DNA from 3 places in the Jeotgalibacillus sp. 10bf12 genome. Region 3 is predicted to be linked to each of the others. Evidence: riboswitches for the same ligand, from Rfam matches in the RefSeq annotation. Region 3 holds a riboswitch; each other region holds the start of a gene.
What was found. A riboswitch is a leader RNA that binds a small molecule or an ion and turns the genes downstream of it on or off. The one in region 3 is predicted to bind S-adenosylmethionine.
Positions count from the first base shown of each region.

Region 1: linked by a shared signal. The riboswitch ahead of DH10bf12_RS03460 (transporter substrate-binding domain-containing protein) and the one ahead of DH10bf12_RS02055 (sulfite oxidase-like oxidoreductase) in region 3 are both predicted to bind S-adenosylmethionine.
Region 2: linked by a shared signal. The riboswitch ahead of DH10bf12_RS07345 (methionine biosynthesis PLP-dependent protein) and the one ahead of DH10bf12_RS02055 (sulfite oxidase-like oxidoreductase) in region 3 are both predicted to bind S-adenosylmethionine.

Region 1 covers NZ_CP200276.1:727,928-733,213, reverse strand. The annotation lists gene DH10bf12_RS03470 (b(o/a)3-type cytochrome-c oxidase subunit 1) at 1-1,002, shown strand, start outside; gene DH10bf12_RS03465 (NAD(P)/FAD-dependent oxidoreductase) at 1,119-2,354, opposite strand; SAM riboswitch class I at 2,558-2,662, shown strand; gene DH10bf12_RS03460 (transporter substrate-binding domain-containing protein) at 2,845-3,657, shown strand; gene DH10bf12_RS03455 (amino acid ABC transporter permease) at 3,679-4,398, shown strand; gene DH10bf12_RS03450 (amino acid ABC transporter ATP-binding protein) at 4,398-5,138, shown strand; gene mmuM (homocysteine S-methyltransferase) at 5,165-5,286, shown strand, end outside.
Region 2 covers NZ_CP200276.1:1,400,533-1,405,818, reverse strand. The annotation lists gene metC (cystathionine beta-lyase) at 1-692, opposite strand, end outside; gene DH10bf12_RS07345 (methionine biosynthesis PLP-dependent protein) at 689-1,804, opposite strand; SAM riboswitch class I at 1,882-1,979, opposite strand; gene DH10bf12_RS07340 (type 1 glutamine amidotransferase) at 2,384-3,088, opposite strand; gene DH10bf12_RS07335 (DUF4003 family protein) at 3,120-4,109, opposite strand; gene DH10bf12_RS07330 (FusB/FusC family EF-G-binding protein) at 4,144-4,779, opposite strand; gene DH10bf12_RS07325 (Gfo/Idh/MocA family protein) at 4,972-5,286, shown strand, end outside.
Region 3 covers NZ_CP200276.1:443,905-449,190, forward strand. The annotation lists gene mtnK (S-methyl-5-thioribose kinase) at 1-1,165, opposite strand, end outside; gene DH10bf12_RS02055 (sulfite oxidase-like oxidoreductase) at 1,181-1,843, opposite strand; SAM riboswitch class I at 2,096-2,216, opposite strand; SAM riboswitch class I at 2,735-2,844, shown strand; gene DH10bf12_RS02060 (2,3-diketo-5-methylthiopentyl-1-phosphate enolase) at 2,921-4,138, shown strand; gene DH10bf12_RS02065 (2-hydroxy-3-keto-5-methylthiopentenyl-1-phosphate phosphatase) at 4,143-4,808, shown strand; gene DH10bf12_RS02070 (methylthioribulose 1-phosphate dehydratase) at 4,805-5,286, shown strand, end outside.

The sequences.
Region 1 (5,286 bases), 280 kb from region 3:
CACCCGCTCGTTTACTTCTGGCTGCTGCCTGCTTATATGGCATGGTATACAATTGTGCCGAAAATTATCGGCGTGCCGGTCTTCAGTGATTCACTTGCACGTCTTGCATTTGTCCTGTTTATCCTGTTCTCCATTCCTGTCGGCTTTCACCATCAGCTAATGGAGCCCGGCATCTCTGACTTCTGGAAGTTCCTGCAGGTCGTATTAACGTTTATGGTGATTATTCCGTCTCTCATGACGGCATTCTCCATGTTTGCAAACTTCGAGCGGGCTGGACGTAAGAATGGCGGGAAAGGGTTATTCGGCTGGTTCACAAAGCTTCCGTGGAGAGATCTGCGGTTCACATCCATTTTCGTGGCCATGGCCTTCTTCATTCCGGGAGGAGCAGGCGGAATCATTAACGCAAGCTTTCAGCTGAATGAAATCGTGCACAACACACTCTGGATCGTCGGTCACTTCCATATTACTGTCGGAACGCCTGTTGCTATGACTTTCATGGGGCTGACATACTGGCTAATTCCGTATTTAACCGGAAGAAAGTTCTCGAACACCATGAAAAAATTAGGCTTTATCCAGATTGGCTTATGGTCAGTCGGGATGCTGTTAATGAGTACAGCGCAGCATATTCTCGGACTGCTCGGCGCGCCTCGCCGAACAGCATATTCAGGTTACAACGGCCATGAATCCGCAATGGAGTGGTTTGATGGCATCCTGACAAACCACGTCACAATGGCCGTTGGCGGAAGCATTCTTTTCCTTTCAGCCATGCTGCTGCTCTATATCGTGATCATGAGCGCATTCGTCTCACCAAAGGCTGAGCCGCATGAATTTGTTGAGTTTCCGCTTGCTGAAAGTGATAAACGGGCAACACCGAAAATACTTGAAAACTGGTGGCTGTGGATTGGCATCGCCTTCTTACTCATCATCATCGCATACGCGATCCCGATCGCCCAGATGATTCAGCATGCACCACCAGGTTCCAGAGGATTTATCACATGGTAGGAGTTGAGTGAAATGGTACTATCGTTAATCTTCTTTTTTCTCGTCATCATTTTAACAACAGGCATATATGTAGAATTAACAACGGATGAAGATTAAAAAAGCAAAGGCCGGGATTGTCACGGCCTTTTTGCTTGATTTAATATCGGCCGATCCTGCAAATACATCGCCAGACCCGCACTATCCCCTTTCACAATCTCCTCAGCAACAAGCTTTGCTAACACCTGCCCATACACCATCCCGTTATCACCAAATGCAAACACGAAATAACAGCCCGGGAATTCTTTGTAATTCCCAACGACAGGTACCCCATCTACAATCCCACCGTAGGATGAAGCCAGATAAAACTCAGGTTCCACCTGAATATCAGGAAACAGTTTATTAAATTCCTTAATTAACTGATATTTTTTATGAGTTAATTTACTATTTCTGTCTCTTTCTTCATCTGTATTTTCATCCAGTCCGCCAATGATTACCCGGTTGTCTTTCGTAGTCCGTACATAAATATAGGGACGTGCGGTTTCCCAGAGAAGTGTCCGGTTGTACCATGCAGACAGGTCATCAACCGGAGTAGTGGTAATCGTGAAGGTACTTTCAAAAGAAGCTTTCTTCTCTTTTTTAATATCCATGCCCTCATAACCTGCAGCAAAAATCACATGACGCGCCTCTATGGCATAACCGTTCTTCGTTGTCACAATCATATTGCCGCTGCCCTGATCGACGTGCTGTCCATTCATTTCAGTATGCTCATATACACGTACACCGTGTGCCACTGCCTCTTCAAATAGCGCATGCGTATATTTGAATGGATTAATTTCACCGTCGCGATAGGAATAAATCGCTGCTTCTCTGCTAAATGGATACTTCGCTTCAATCTCATCTCTTTTTAAAAAGTCGACCTCACAATCATGCTGCTTTAAATACTCATATTCCTTTTGCAGCTTGGCAACGTCTTCCGGACAGCTTGCGGAATATAACGTATCTCTTCTGGTGAATTCGCAGTCGATTGAACTGCTTTTGGAGGCTGCTTCAATCTCATCAATCGCCTCCTGCAGCAGCTGCAAATGTCTTGCAATGTAGTCTTCTCCGAATGTATTCACTAAACTGGTGAACATCTTTTCACCTGAATATTGCAAAATCGCTGTATTCGTCACAGTGCTTCCGCTAGCAATCGTTGATTTTTCGATCACGACTGTATCCAGGTCATGGCCAGCCAGGTAATGTGCACACTGCGCCCCTGAACTTCCGCCTCCAACAATCAGTACATCACAGATGAGGTCTGTTTCTAGTACAGGATAAGACGGTGCATCCGGAAAAGTAGTAGGCCAATAATAAGTGCCGGTTTGTCGTTTCATTTTGTTCCTCCCCCAAATTAAAATAGATGCTGTTACTATGTCCCGAAATATTTTTAATATGCTCAATACGTAAAAAGTGTCGGGATATTGCGTTGGTTACGCTTTCAATTTTTAAGAAAATGTGAGTGTGTGTAAAAAGAAGAAAAATCTGTTTGACAGAAGCTTAAAAGTCGCATACTATTCTAACTATCGAAAAATTAAATAACTTATCCAGAGAGACCGAGGGACAGGCCCGATGACGTCCAGCAACCATCATTTGATGAGAGGTGCTAATTCCTGCAGAATGTTGTCATTCTGAGAGATAAGAAGCAGATTAAAACCTCTTTCTTATTGGAAGTGGTTTTTTTGTGTTTATCAGGAGATTGCCCTTTATATTGCCGGTTGCAGATAAGGAAAAAGGGAGCGTAGTGTGTTCAACAATGGAAATATGACTTTAAAAAGCTAATCCATTACATTAATTTACATTATATACATAAAAGGAGCTTGCATAATGAAAAGACATCAACCTTTATTCTTATCACTATTTTTACTGGCTGGAGCAGGTGTAGTAAGCGGCTGTTCTTCAGAGGAAACGACGGCGTCAAATGGCGATGAGGTCATTACGGTCGGAACGCAGAATGATTATCCGCCATTTGCTTTTGCAGATGACAACAATGAACTGACAGGCTATGACGTGGATGTTGTAAAAGCGATTGATGAGGAGCTTGATGGCTATACATTCGAGTTTAAGGCGGTTCCATGGGACAGTATGTTTCTTTCGCTTGAATCCAATAAAATTCAGGCGGTAGCTGATCAGGTAGCGAAAACACCTGAGCGCGAGGAGAAGTATTTATTTACAGATGAGTCCTATTTTGCAGCTGAAACGGTCATTGCTGTGAAGGAAGGCAGAGAGGATATTCAGACCATTGAGGACCTTGAAGGAAAGAAGGTGGGTGCGCTCGCGGGTGATTCCTATACGCTGCTGCTTGAAGAGTATAACGAGACAGCGGATACTCCGATTGAATTAACGTACAGTGAAAGCGGAACGCCTGCTGAGATTTTACAGGACGTGCAAAACGAACGCGTAGATGCCTATGTGAATGATCCGATTATGATGAATAACGTGCTTGAGAAAAATGAGCTGGGCGTTGAAATTGTCGGACAGTCGCTTGTCAATGATCAGATGGGCATTGTGCTGAAGCACGGTGAAAAAGGCGAGGAGCTGAAGGCCTTAATTGATCCGATCATCAGGCAGCTGAAAGAGGATGGTACATTAGCTGAACTGTCACAGAAGTGGACCGGCGGAGAATATATTCCTGAATAAGCGTCCGGAGGGTAAGAGTGTATGGAAAATTTACTGGATATCGGCTTTATCATAGAAAGCTATCCCGCGATTTTGTCGCGACTGCCGATTACGATAGGGATTGCCGTGGGTTCTATGGTGATCAGCCTTCTGATCGGACTTGCGACAGCTTTAATTAAAATCTACAAGGTGCCTGTACTGAGCGTGATTACATCAGTCTACGTCTCATTTATCAGGGGAACGCCATTACTCGTACAGATCTATCTGGTGTTTTACGGGATCCCGAAAGTGATTTATTACCTGCAGATTGAATACGGTGTGTTTTTATCAGCAGATGTGAACAGTATTTCGCCTGAAGTGTATGCGCTACTGGCGTTTTCAATTAACCTCGGGGCTTATCTGTCTGAGACGATCCGTTCTGCGATTGAATCAGTGGACCGTGGGCAGTTTGAAGCAGCGAAGGCGATCGGGATGAGCCCGGTGCAGATGATGACGAAAATCATTTTCCCGCAGGCGTTGACTGTTGCGATCCCTAACCTTGGCAATATGTTTATCAGCACGATCAAGGATACATCCTTAGTATTCATTATTGGTGTCATTGACGTCATGGGACAGGCGAAAATTCTCGGCTCACGCGGTCTGGCATTTTTTGAAGTGTATATTGCGGTGTCGATTGTCTACTGGATTCTCTGCATCGCTGTTGAACGGCTGCTTGTCAGACTTGAAAAGCGGGCGCGCAGATATGAAAGAGGGATTGCATGATGATAAAACTTGAAAATATTCATAAATATTATGACAAACAGCACGTGCTGAAAGGGATTGACCTGGACATTCGTGAAGGGGAAGTCGTGTCGATCTTAGGTCCAAGCGGGTCAGGGAAATCAACGCTCCTGCGCTGCATCAATTTTCTCGAGCAGCCAAACAGCGGAATCGTTCAGCTCAACGGTAAAAAGGTGGACGCTGAGTCGGCAGGTAAGTCGGATATTCTGGCGTTAAGAACGTCAACAGGCATGGTTTTTCAGCAGTACAATCTATTCAAAAACCTGACTGTACTCGAAAACGTAATGGTCGGCTTAACAAGTGTGAAGCAGCTGAAGAAGGAGCGGGCGAAAGAGACAAGCCTTGCCATCCTTGAAAAAGTCGGGTTATCCAACCGGCTCGATCATTATCCGGCGCAGCTTTCAGGCGGTCAGCAGCAGCGTGTCGGCATTGCCCGTGCGATGGCACTCAACCCGAAAGTCCTGTTGTTTGATGAGCCTACATCTTCACTTGACCCGGAGCTTGTGGACGGTGTGCTGGCAACGATTAAAAGTGTGGCTGAAGAAGGAAAAACGATGCTCATTGTGACGCATGAGCTTCAGTTTGCGCGTGACATCTCTGACAGAGTGATTTTTATGGAGGATGGGCTGATTGTAGAAGAAGGAACGCCTGATCAGCTGTTTAACCACGCGAAAAAAGAAAGAACGAAGCAGTTTTTAAAGCGGTCAAAGCGGGCTGAATAATAGGATGACAGAAAGGATGACATAGCATGAACCCGATCAAAACGATACTGAATGACTATCCCATCATCATTCTTGACGGGGCACTCGCAACTGAGCTCGAGGGCTATGGATGTGATTTGAATGATCAGCTCTGGTCGGCAATAATTCT
Region 2 (5,286 bases), 960 kb from region 3:
ATTGAGCCGAATGAATTCTGGATAAACTTCAGCCGGGCAGCGATCTCTTCATCTTTTACAGCAGCAAGCCCTGCCACGACATCACTGTGACCTGACAGAAACTTTGTTGCACTGTGCAGGACGACATCCGCGCCAAGATCAAGCGGCTTCTGGTATAGCGGCGTCATAAACGTGTTATCCACGAACGTCAGACACCCATGTGCCTTTGCCACTTTTGCCACGCCTTCAATGTCCGTGATATTGAGCGTCGGATTGGACGGCGTCTCCACATAGATGACTTTTGTATTTGGCTGAACGTTACGCGCTGTTTCATCAAGGTCGGTCATATCAATAAACGAGTGATCGATATTAAAGCGCGTCAGCACTTCTGTAATCATTCTGTATGTCCCGCCGTAGACATCCTTTGAAACCAGCACATGATCGCCTGCAGACAGCAGCATGAATGCAGAAGAGATCGCAGCCATACCTGATGCAAAAGCAAATCCTGCGTGACCATTTTCAAGATCAGCAATCGTATCTTCCAGTGCACCGCGTGTCGGGTTTCCTGAACGGCTGTAATCGTAAGGACCGAATTCATCAATCGACTGCTGATGGTAAGTCGAGGAATAGTGTAAGGGTACATTCACAGCCCCTGTCTGCTTGTCGATATATGAGGGCTGATGCAATAGTTTTGTATCAAAATGATGTGTCATACTTGATCTCCTCCTTTTCCGGCTGCTTCAAGCGCCTGTTTCAGATCAGTGATTAAGTCGTCAGGCTGTTCAATACCAACAGAGAAACGCAGTAACCTGCTGCAGATCCCTTTATCTTCACGCTCTGCTTCAGGAATATCTGCATGGGTCTGGGTGGCAGGATACGTAATAAAACTTTCAACACCACCAAGACTTTCAGCAAATGAAATGACATTGATTGATCTTAGAAATGAATCAATCCACTCCGCTTGTTCCAGCCTGAATGAAACCATCCCGCCGATTCCCGGGTAAATGACGTCTGTGACCTGCGGCTGCGTTTCAAGGAATGCTGCAACTGCAGCAGCATTCGTCTGGTGACGGTCCATCCTGAGCGCAAGTGTCTTCATTCCACGGATTAACAGCCATGAGTCCATTGGCGACAGAACCGCTCCCGCTCCGTTATGAATCGCAAAAAGCTTTTCACAAATCGACTCACCTTTAGCGGCAACCAGACCTGCCAGCACGTCATTGTGCCCACCAAGATATTTTGTTGCACTGTGAATGACAATATCTGCCCCGAGTTCAATCGGCCGCTGAAGGTAAGGTGTTAAAAAGGTATTGTCTACAATCAGATGAATATCTTTTTCATGAGCAAAATCTGCAACCTGTCTGATATCTGTTATTTTCATCAGCGGGTTTGTCGGCGTCTCCACGAAGACTGCCTTTACCCGCTCCGTACAGGCATGCTGGAGATCATCAGAATTATTTGTATCAACATACACAAACTCTATGCCGTAATGCTCGCTGTAATGATCAAATAAGCGGTAAGTGCCTCCATATAAGTCATCAGAGGCAAGAATCTTATCTCCCGGTTTATACAAAGACAGCACCAGTTGAACAGCGGCCATCCCTGAGCTTGTTGCAAAGCCCTGGTCTGCTCCTTCAAGTGCTGCAATGCCTTCTTCAAGGATGGCTCTTGTTGGATTTTTCGTTCTCGTATAGTCATAGCCGGTCGACTGACCGAGTCCTTCATGCCGGTATGCAGTTGATAAATAGATGGGCGGGTTTACAGTTCCAGTCGATTCTTCACTTCTGTTTCCAAGCTGAGCCAGGATGGTTTGAATTGATGTCATATCATGCAGCTCCTTCAAAATCGTTCTGTATATACAGGAAAAGACCTTCTGATAAGAGAAGGTCTTGGAATACGCTCTTCTTATCTTCAGGCTGATCACCTGCTGGAATTAGCACCGTGCACTGCCGGTTGCTGAAGTTTCAAAGGGCCAGTCCCTCCACTTCTCTTGATAAGTTATGGAATTGTCTGAAAATAATAGTTGTTGTATAGCCTACATCATATTGAATAAATGTGCAAGATTTTTCAGGAAATATTTTGGAAAGTTAGTTAATGTACAACTGTGGCGCGGGTGGGGTGTAGATGTGACAGGAGTTTCCGGGAATCTGGACCGGGCTTCTCAGTCACTGAACTGACATTTCCCGGATCTGATCTAACTTTATAGTCAAGATAAAAACCGCACGCTGGTGTCAGGCAGCGTGCGGCTAAGGGAGGGGGCGTCGCTTTCTTGTGCGCCTTCTGTGTAAAAAGCCGGTGCGAAACGACTGTTTACAGGCATTTATAATAAGTGCGACGTTTTATTTTTTAATTGAGAATGAATCTCATTCTTATTGTATACACAATTCAAATCTTTGTCCAGTGTTTAATCAATCTTTTTTTCACCATGGACGTCTAAAAACTTTTCAAGAATTGGTTGAAAGCGGTTATGACTTTGTTCCACGTAGCCTGGATCCGCTCTCGGTCCTTCCATATCGACCGTCTTATCGCGTTTTTCAATCTCCTGATCATCATGGTCAATCAGGTTTTGAATGCCTTCAACCGTCATTTCAGGATGGAATTGAAATGCGAGAATATGATCTGTATAAAACCCCTGAACCGGTGTGATCTCAGATTTTCCAACCGGCTTTGTTCCTTTTGACAGATCGTAAATATCACTGTGCCAGTGGAACATAGGGATATTCAGCTGACCTATGTCAAAGTCTTCAAGAAAAGAAGTATGCCAATTCAGCTCCGCCCAGCCCATTTCATATTTCGGCAAAGATGATACTTCAGTTCCGAGGATATGAGCAATCATTTGCGATCCAAGACAGATGCCAATGATTTTTCGTTTTTCATTGATCGCTTTTTCAATATAATCAACTTCTTTTTGCATCCAGTCCGTTTCAGGGAGTTCCTGTACGCTGTTTGGACCTCCTAAAACAACCAGCACATCATTATCCTTCAGGACAGGATAATCATCCGGTTTTTTTGCATCAATATAATGAAGCTCACAGCCCCAGACTTTCACCCATTCTTCCAGGTAACCTGCGTTGTCATACCAGATATGCTGCAGACAAATGAATCTCATATTACATTCCTCTTCCCCATGACCTTAGTCATTAATTATTCGATGAACTTGCTGATGCAGCAGCTCCGGCTGACATCGCAGCAAGTACTGCAGCCTGCTGAGCCTGCAGGATCGATTCGATTGTTGATGCAAGACCGACATCCAGCACATTATTTTCCTGAACTTTCTTTTGCAGAACAAACCGCACGGCTGTCATAAAGCACAGGTCTTTATGCCATTTAAAACTTTTAATACTGATCAGCTGATCATAGGTTGCCTTTACTTCATTGAGCAGTGCTGAAGGTGTTCCGGCGAGGGCCAGTACACCGACAATCGGCAAGTGATTCCCGCGCAGCTTGATCTTATTTGTCTTAAGGTCATCCAGCCAAGTGACTGTATTTTGTACGAGCAGTTGTCTGTTATCCTGGCGCCCGTATGTAAGGATCTGTGATAAGAACTGACGGTTATTTCCTTTCGCCAGTACAATATGCAGCTGATCATAGTAATAAGCCATATCGTCAAGCAGTTCTTCTTCTTCCCCCTCTTCTTCAGCCAGAAGCACAGATAGCGGGTAATCTTCATGAGATGTTAAGAAGAAGTGCTGTTTTTTCATTCCGCTGTACATGCTTTTCGCACGTTTTACATGTTCGTCTATCTCTTCTTCCGATACAGAATCGAGCGATACATATAAAGCGTAGGCTGCAATGTAAGCATGGGGACTTCTTGAAAAACCTGATTCTATCAATTTTTCATAGACGAGCATCATGTCATCAAACGATTTTTTCGGCTCATCAAAATTTGATACAAGCAGTCCTGTCAGCATCAGTCTCAGATCTGCTGACTGAATATAAGAAAACTGGCTGGATTCTTTCTTAATTATTTCATTCAAAGAGATCAGTCTGCTCAATTCAAACGGCTTTTCAGCAGTTGTAAGTTGCCCCGCCAGCATCATCAGAGACGTACTATTCACACGCCACCGGTATTTCTTTCTGAGCTGTTCATACATTGTGAGATATTTTTCGATTTGTTCATTTGTGTCCATACAAATCACCCTTTTGACTTATTCTGTCCTTTTTTCATCTTACCTGCCCAAGAAAGGCTTCGAGCTGCGATGAGTCCTGAATCGCCTGGTTGCACTCTTTACTGTCATAACAGATATACTGTCCGTAGGATCTTAAACCTTCGGATTCCCTCGGTCTATTCTGAATGCTGGTCATCGCCACATCACCGTAGCGGTTGCATAGACTGCAGATGCCTTTACGCGCCGAGATCACATACCTGCCCTGAACGCCTGTTAATTCACCGTTCCGCACATAGACAAAATACTGCTTACTTTGCCCAATATCTTTCCATCCGAGATAGGTCAGCGCTCTGAAATCAAATGATTCAAGGTTCGGGACCTGAAGCTTTTTCACCTTTGGAAAAAGTCCACGCAAATCAGCGGGCGTCACTTCCGGGAATGATTTTCTGTAAGGTGTCAGGTCCATCAGGAATTTTGTCCGTTCTTCTTCTGTATCAAGTGAGGCAACACCTGAAATCAGCTGCTCCTGATCCTGTGTTAACTGATCAAACACGTCATATACCTTCGCTTCTGCCGCTTCCTTCACAGCAGTTTTCACACCTTCATCCGATGTCACATTCGCCTGCCTCTGCATCCCGATAATCTGAGATTTTATCACGTTAAATTGTTCATTAGAGATAAATTGCTCCATTTGAAAAGCCCCTTTACTTCAATTGAACTTATACTTTATATACTGGATCCATATTGAAAATGTTTCACGATTCACTTACTTCTTTATGCATATACCCCATTTCGGACAATTTGACTCATTCTTTACGTACTGGCATATTCTTCTTTTAGTATGTACACTTGGGACAAACGATATGAAAAGGATTGAAGCATAATGAGATTTGGCGTAACAGGAACGAACTGGATTACAGATACTTTTATTGAAGCTGCAATGGCAGCAGAAGGGGCTGAGATCACGGCCGTCTGCTCACGAAAAAACGAAACTGCACTGGCTTATGCTGAGAAACACGGGCTTCCCCATACATATACATCACTTGAGGAAATGTGTGAAAGCGGAGAAATCGATGCAGTTTACCTTGCGACACCTAATGCAGTTCATCACGAACAGGTCATCACCTGCCTTGAAAAAGGGATTCCGGTCCTTTGCGAAAAGCCGCTGACTGCCACAAAGGTGCTTGCTGAAAAAATG
Region 3 (5,286 bases):
ATACTGCGCGGTTGAAAATCAGTGATCTGCCCGTTTCAATCGCACGCTGCTGCGCCTGCAGTCTGCCCGCTTCATCTTCAATTCCATCAATGTCTTCAACGTGCGCCAGTCCGATGATTCGGCGGATTGTTTTACAGCCGGCAAATCCGAGTGTATCCTGCCAAATCTTTTCAAGCACATAGTCTGCATACTGATCTGTGCGCTGTCTTTCTTCAAACCCTTTTTCAAGCAGCAGCTCGCGGTAACGTTTCTCAAATACTGCCCATGTCTGTTCGATCGTTTTAAGCAGGTAGTCGCTAATATCAGGGCGCTTATTTTCATCCGCTCTTTCCTGCTGTGCGATATAGTTCAGCGTCAGGTTGGCAATGAATGCACCGATATCAAATCCTGCCGGACCGTAAAATGCAAATTCAGGGTCAATGACTTTTGTGGACTCCTCCGTTACAAAGACGCTGCCTGTATGGAGATCTCCGTGAAGCAGTGTTTCACCTTCAGTCAGGAATTGTTTTTTCAATTTTGCGACTTCAAAGATTAGACGATCGTCCTCCCACAGCGACTCCACTGTTTCCTGAAGGTTCTCAGGGTATGAATTAGATTCAGCATTTTGGTAAGGATCTGTGAATACAAGTTTTTCAGTAATGTCACACAGGTCAGGATTCACAAACTGACGTGCCAGCTTTTTCTTTTCAATCGGTCCAAGCGCTTCATCAGAGGCGTTGAACAGGTTTTCTGCAAGATATGAACCAATATGCGCTGAAATGTGAGGATAAAGGTTCCCTTCAATTAATCCTTTTCTGAGAATCACGTGATCTGACAGGTCCTCCATGACAGTTACTGCATAATCATCATCATAATCGAAAACTTCCGGCACAAGCGATGGCACATATTTCGCTGCTTCCTGCAGTGCCTGGCGCTCAATGCGTGCACGATCAAGCGACAGCGGCCAGCTTTCACCGACAACCTTTGCATATGGCAGCGCCTGCTTCACAACAAGTGATTTGTCAGTCTGCAGATCCTTCACAATAAACACATAATTCAGATTGCCATCTCCAACTTCTTTACACGTTACCTGCTCTTTATCAGTGATCAGTCCCTTATTTTCTAAATAAACGAGGACACTCTGTTCAGTAAATGGTTCATACACATGCTCACGTACATTTGTCATTAACGTTCCTCTCCTTTAATCAAATTCTTTTTTATGCCATTCATCTTCAGGAATATCGAGATCCTCTCCTGAAAAACGCTCTTCTCTGAATACTTCACCGTAATTGTGGAATCCGTTACGCTCCCAGAATCCTGGGCGGTCTTCCTTTAAAAATTCAATGCCTCTGATCCACTTCACACTCTTCCAGAAATACAGATGCGGCACGACCAATCTGAATGGATAGCCGTGCTTTGCTGTCAGCGGCTTTCCCTCAAAGGAATGTGCCAGTAGAATGTCATCTCCGAGCAGATCCTCAAGAGGAAGGTTCGTCTCATAGTCATGATCTCCATAAATCATGACGTGTTTTGTGCCTTCAGGAATATCGTAGTCTTTCAGTAAGTCTTTGATTGTGACGCCTGTAAATGCATTATCAAACCGCGACCATCTTGTGACGCAGTGAATATCTTTCACAACCGTCGTCTGCGGCAGCTGCATGAGCTCGTCATATGTGAATGTCCTTTTCGTTGCCCCTTCACCAAACAGCGTGAAATCCCATGTAGCAAGATTGTATTCAGGGACCTCGCCTTCATGCAGAATCGGAAATTTTTCTGTCAGCGTCTGACCTGGCGGGAGTCTGCCATCATGTGTATTTTTCTGTACCGGCGGCCGTGCTTTTTTCAACCGTTCTGCCTTACCCATTGTTTCACGCTCCTTGTTTGATTCTTTCTTAGTAAAAGCCATTTTCATCTTTCCTCAGCTGAGATTGGAGCGTAAGGCGGCGACTCCTTTGGCAGGAAGGGACAGGTGAGACGATCACGGCGAAGCCTGATGGCTCAGCGCCCGGCCACGGAAAGCGTCCGCCTGAAGCGGAAATCACAGCCAGCTTTATAAAGTTAAACAATAAAAAGCCCCTTTCTAAGATAGAAAGAGGCAGAATTAGACTGATTCGACCTCTTATCTCTCAGACCATTACGTCTGTTGGATGTAGCACCGTGTCCCTGCTGAATGTATACAGCGGGGCCGGTTGCCGGGCTTCATAGGGCCAATTCCCTCAGCCAACTCTCGATAAGAGTGGTATATGTAGTTGGTTGTTTTTGGTTATTTCGAATTCATAATTGCAAGTTTACGGAATAGAGTGACGTTTTGTCAATGAGTTTTTTAAAAATTATTTTTGAGGGCTTCTGGGAACCGCTGTTGACCTGCGTTTCAGGCGGACGCTTTCCACGGCCGGGCGGTGAGCCCCTTCCATGCTTCGCATTACAGGGTCTCACCTGTCCCTTTCCGCCGTTGGAGTCGCCGCCTTCCACTCCGGTCAACAGCTGAGTTATCTTTTAAAATTATATAGAGTCGGTTGATCAATTATCTCTCATTCTTTAAAGTTTCTTAAAAAATCTTAGTACCTGCTCAGCGGGTGGTTAAAGCGTCCCCCTGAAGCGGAAAACACCCACCAAATTATTAAGAGACAAACACAATATTACTCATAAACTAAAATCACAATAATATAATTTTCTGAAAAAGCAGCTTGACGTTTTTGAAGATGTCTGCCATAATTCGGTACATGATTTTAAATCCAACCGAATACGTATGAAACTCTTATAAAGAGCAGGTGGAGGGACCGAGCCCGATGAAACCCGGCAACCTGTTTCAGCTAACGCTGATTCAAGGTGCTAATTCTCACAGCGACAGCTGAAGGATAAGAGGAAGAACGTTCATTTTGATGTCCGCTTCCTCTTTGGGAGCGGATTTTTTATTTCTTTTTTTGAAAGGATGTCAATAATGTCAAAAATTACAGCGACTTATCTCGTACATGATGCAAAAGGAAATTTAGAAAAAAAGGCCGAGTCTATTGCACTTGGGCTGACGGTCGGTTCATGGACGGACCTGCCGGCGGTTGATCAGGAGCAGTTGAAAAAACATAAGGGTGAGGTTGTTTCTGTCAGTGAAACGTCACCTTCAGCAGCAGCCGGCCACCTGGGTGAGCGTAAGGCAGGGCTGATTAAAATCGCCTATCCGGCAGCAAACTTCAGTGCTGATATTCCGGCAATCCTGACTACGATTTTTGGAAAGCTTTCACTGGATGGTGAAGTGAAGCTTGTTGATATCGAGCTTGATGAAGCACTTGAACAGCAGTTCCCCGGTCCCCAGTTCGGGATTGATTCAATCAGAAATAAACTTGGCGTACACGATCGCCCACTGCTGATGAGTATTTTTAAAGGGATGATCGGCCGCGGAACAGACCTGTTTGAAGAACAGCTTCGCGCACAGGCTGCAGGCGGCGTTGATCTTGTAAAGGATGATGAGATTTTATTTGATAATCCACTTACACCTTTTGAGGATCGGATCCGCCGCGGCGTAAAGGTTTTGAATGAAGAATATGAGCGCACAGGCCACCGCACGTTATATGCAGTGAATCTTTCAGGAAGAACATTTGATTTAAAAGAAAAAGCACGAAAAGCAGTGTCACTTGGCGCAAATGCACTTCTCTTTAACGTATTTGCTTACGGACTTGATACATTGCAGAGCCTTGCTGAAGACCCATATATTGATGTGCCGATTATGGCGCACCCTGCTGTATCCGGCGCCTTTACGGCTTCACCGCTTCACGGAATTTCTAATCAGGTACTGCTTGGTAAATTGCTTCGTCTTGCAGGTGCAGATTTCGTGCTGTTCCCTTCTCCATACGGCAGTGTCGCAATGGAAAAAGCTGAAACATTTGCAATCAGAGATGCCCTTACCTCTGACAGCCGTCTGAGACGCGCCTTCCCTGTTCCGTCAGCAGGCATTCACCCGGGGTTAGTGCCTCAGCTGATCGAGGACTTCGGTAAAGACTCCATTATTAATGCAGGCGGCGGGATCCATGGTCACCCAGGTGGCGCGGCTGCCGGTGCAAAAGCGTTCCGTGATGCCATCGCAGAAGTGCAGGCCGGTGGTACTTTAGAGGACGCTGCTGCAAAGTCAGCAGAGCTTGAAAAGGCACTTGCATTATGGGGGTGAGCGCATGCCGAGCGTAATCTTTTGTGATTTTGATGGCACGATTACAAAATCCGACAACATTATTTCCATCATGCAGCACTTTGATCCACCGGGATGGGAACAGATTAAAGATCAGATTCTTTCCCGGGAAATATCGATTCGTGAAGGCGTAGGAAAAATGTTTGCAACCCTCCCTTCTTCTTTAAAAGATGAGATCATTCATTATGTTGTCGAAACAGCTGAAATACGTGATGGTTTTGGGGATTTTGTCAGCTATACAAGAAAAGAAAATGTACCCCTGAACATCGTCAGCGGCGGCATCGACTTTTTCGTAAAGCCTATGTTAAAACCATATGACCTTGAAAAGCAGCTTTACTGCAACGGCAGTGATTTCTCGGGAAATACGATTCAAATCACCTGGCCGCATACATGTGATGAACATTGTTCAAATGACTGCGGGTGCTGCAAGCCAAGCATTATCAGAGAACTTGCTGATGAACATGTACAGAAAATTGTCATTGGTGATTCAGTCACAGACCTTGAGGCAGCAAAGCTTGCTGATCTGGTATTTGTCTGTGGTGATTACCTTGAGGAAAAGTGCAGGGAGCTGAATCTTCCGTATAAGCGTTTTACTCATTTTGATGAAGTGGTTACGTATCTTGAACAGTCCAAGGAGGTTGTACACCGTTGAAAACACTTGACCTTGAAGCACGCTGGCAGGAGCTTGCCGATGTAAAGGATGCACTTGGTGCAAGATACTGGTTCCCGGGTACAAGCGGCAATCTGTCGATTAAAGTATCTGATGATCCGCTCGAATTTTTAGTCACAGCAAGCGGTAAGGATAAGTATCAGCGGACCGATGAAGACTTTCTTTTAGTCGACCGGAACAGCCAGGCGGTTGAACAAACCGGATTAAAGCCTTCTGCTGAAACACTTTTACATCAAAAGGTCTATGAATTGACTGATGCAGGCTGTTCCCTTCACGTTCACACAGTAAGCAATAATGTCATTTCCGAGCTGTACGCTGAAAAAGGAGAAATTACTTTTCAAAATCAGGAGCTGATCAAGGCATTTAATCTATGGGATGAAGATGCTGTACTGAAGGTACCGATTATTGAAAACCCTGCGCACATTCCGGACCTGGCAAACCTTTTGGCAGAGAAAATTGA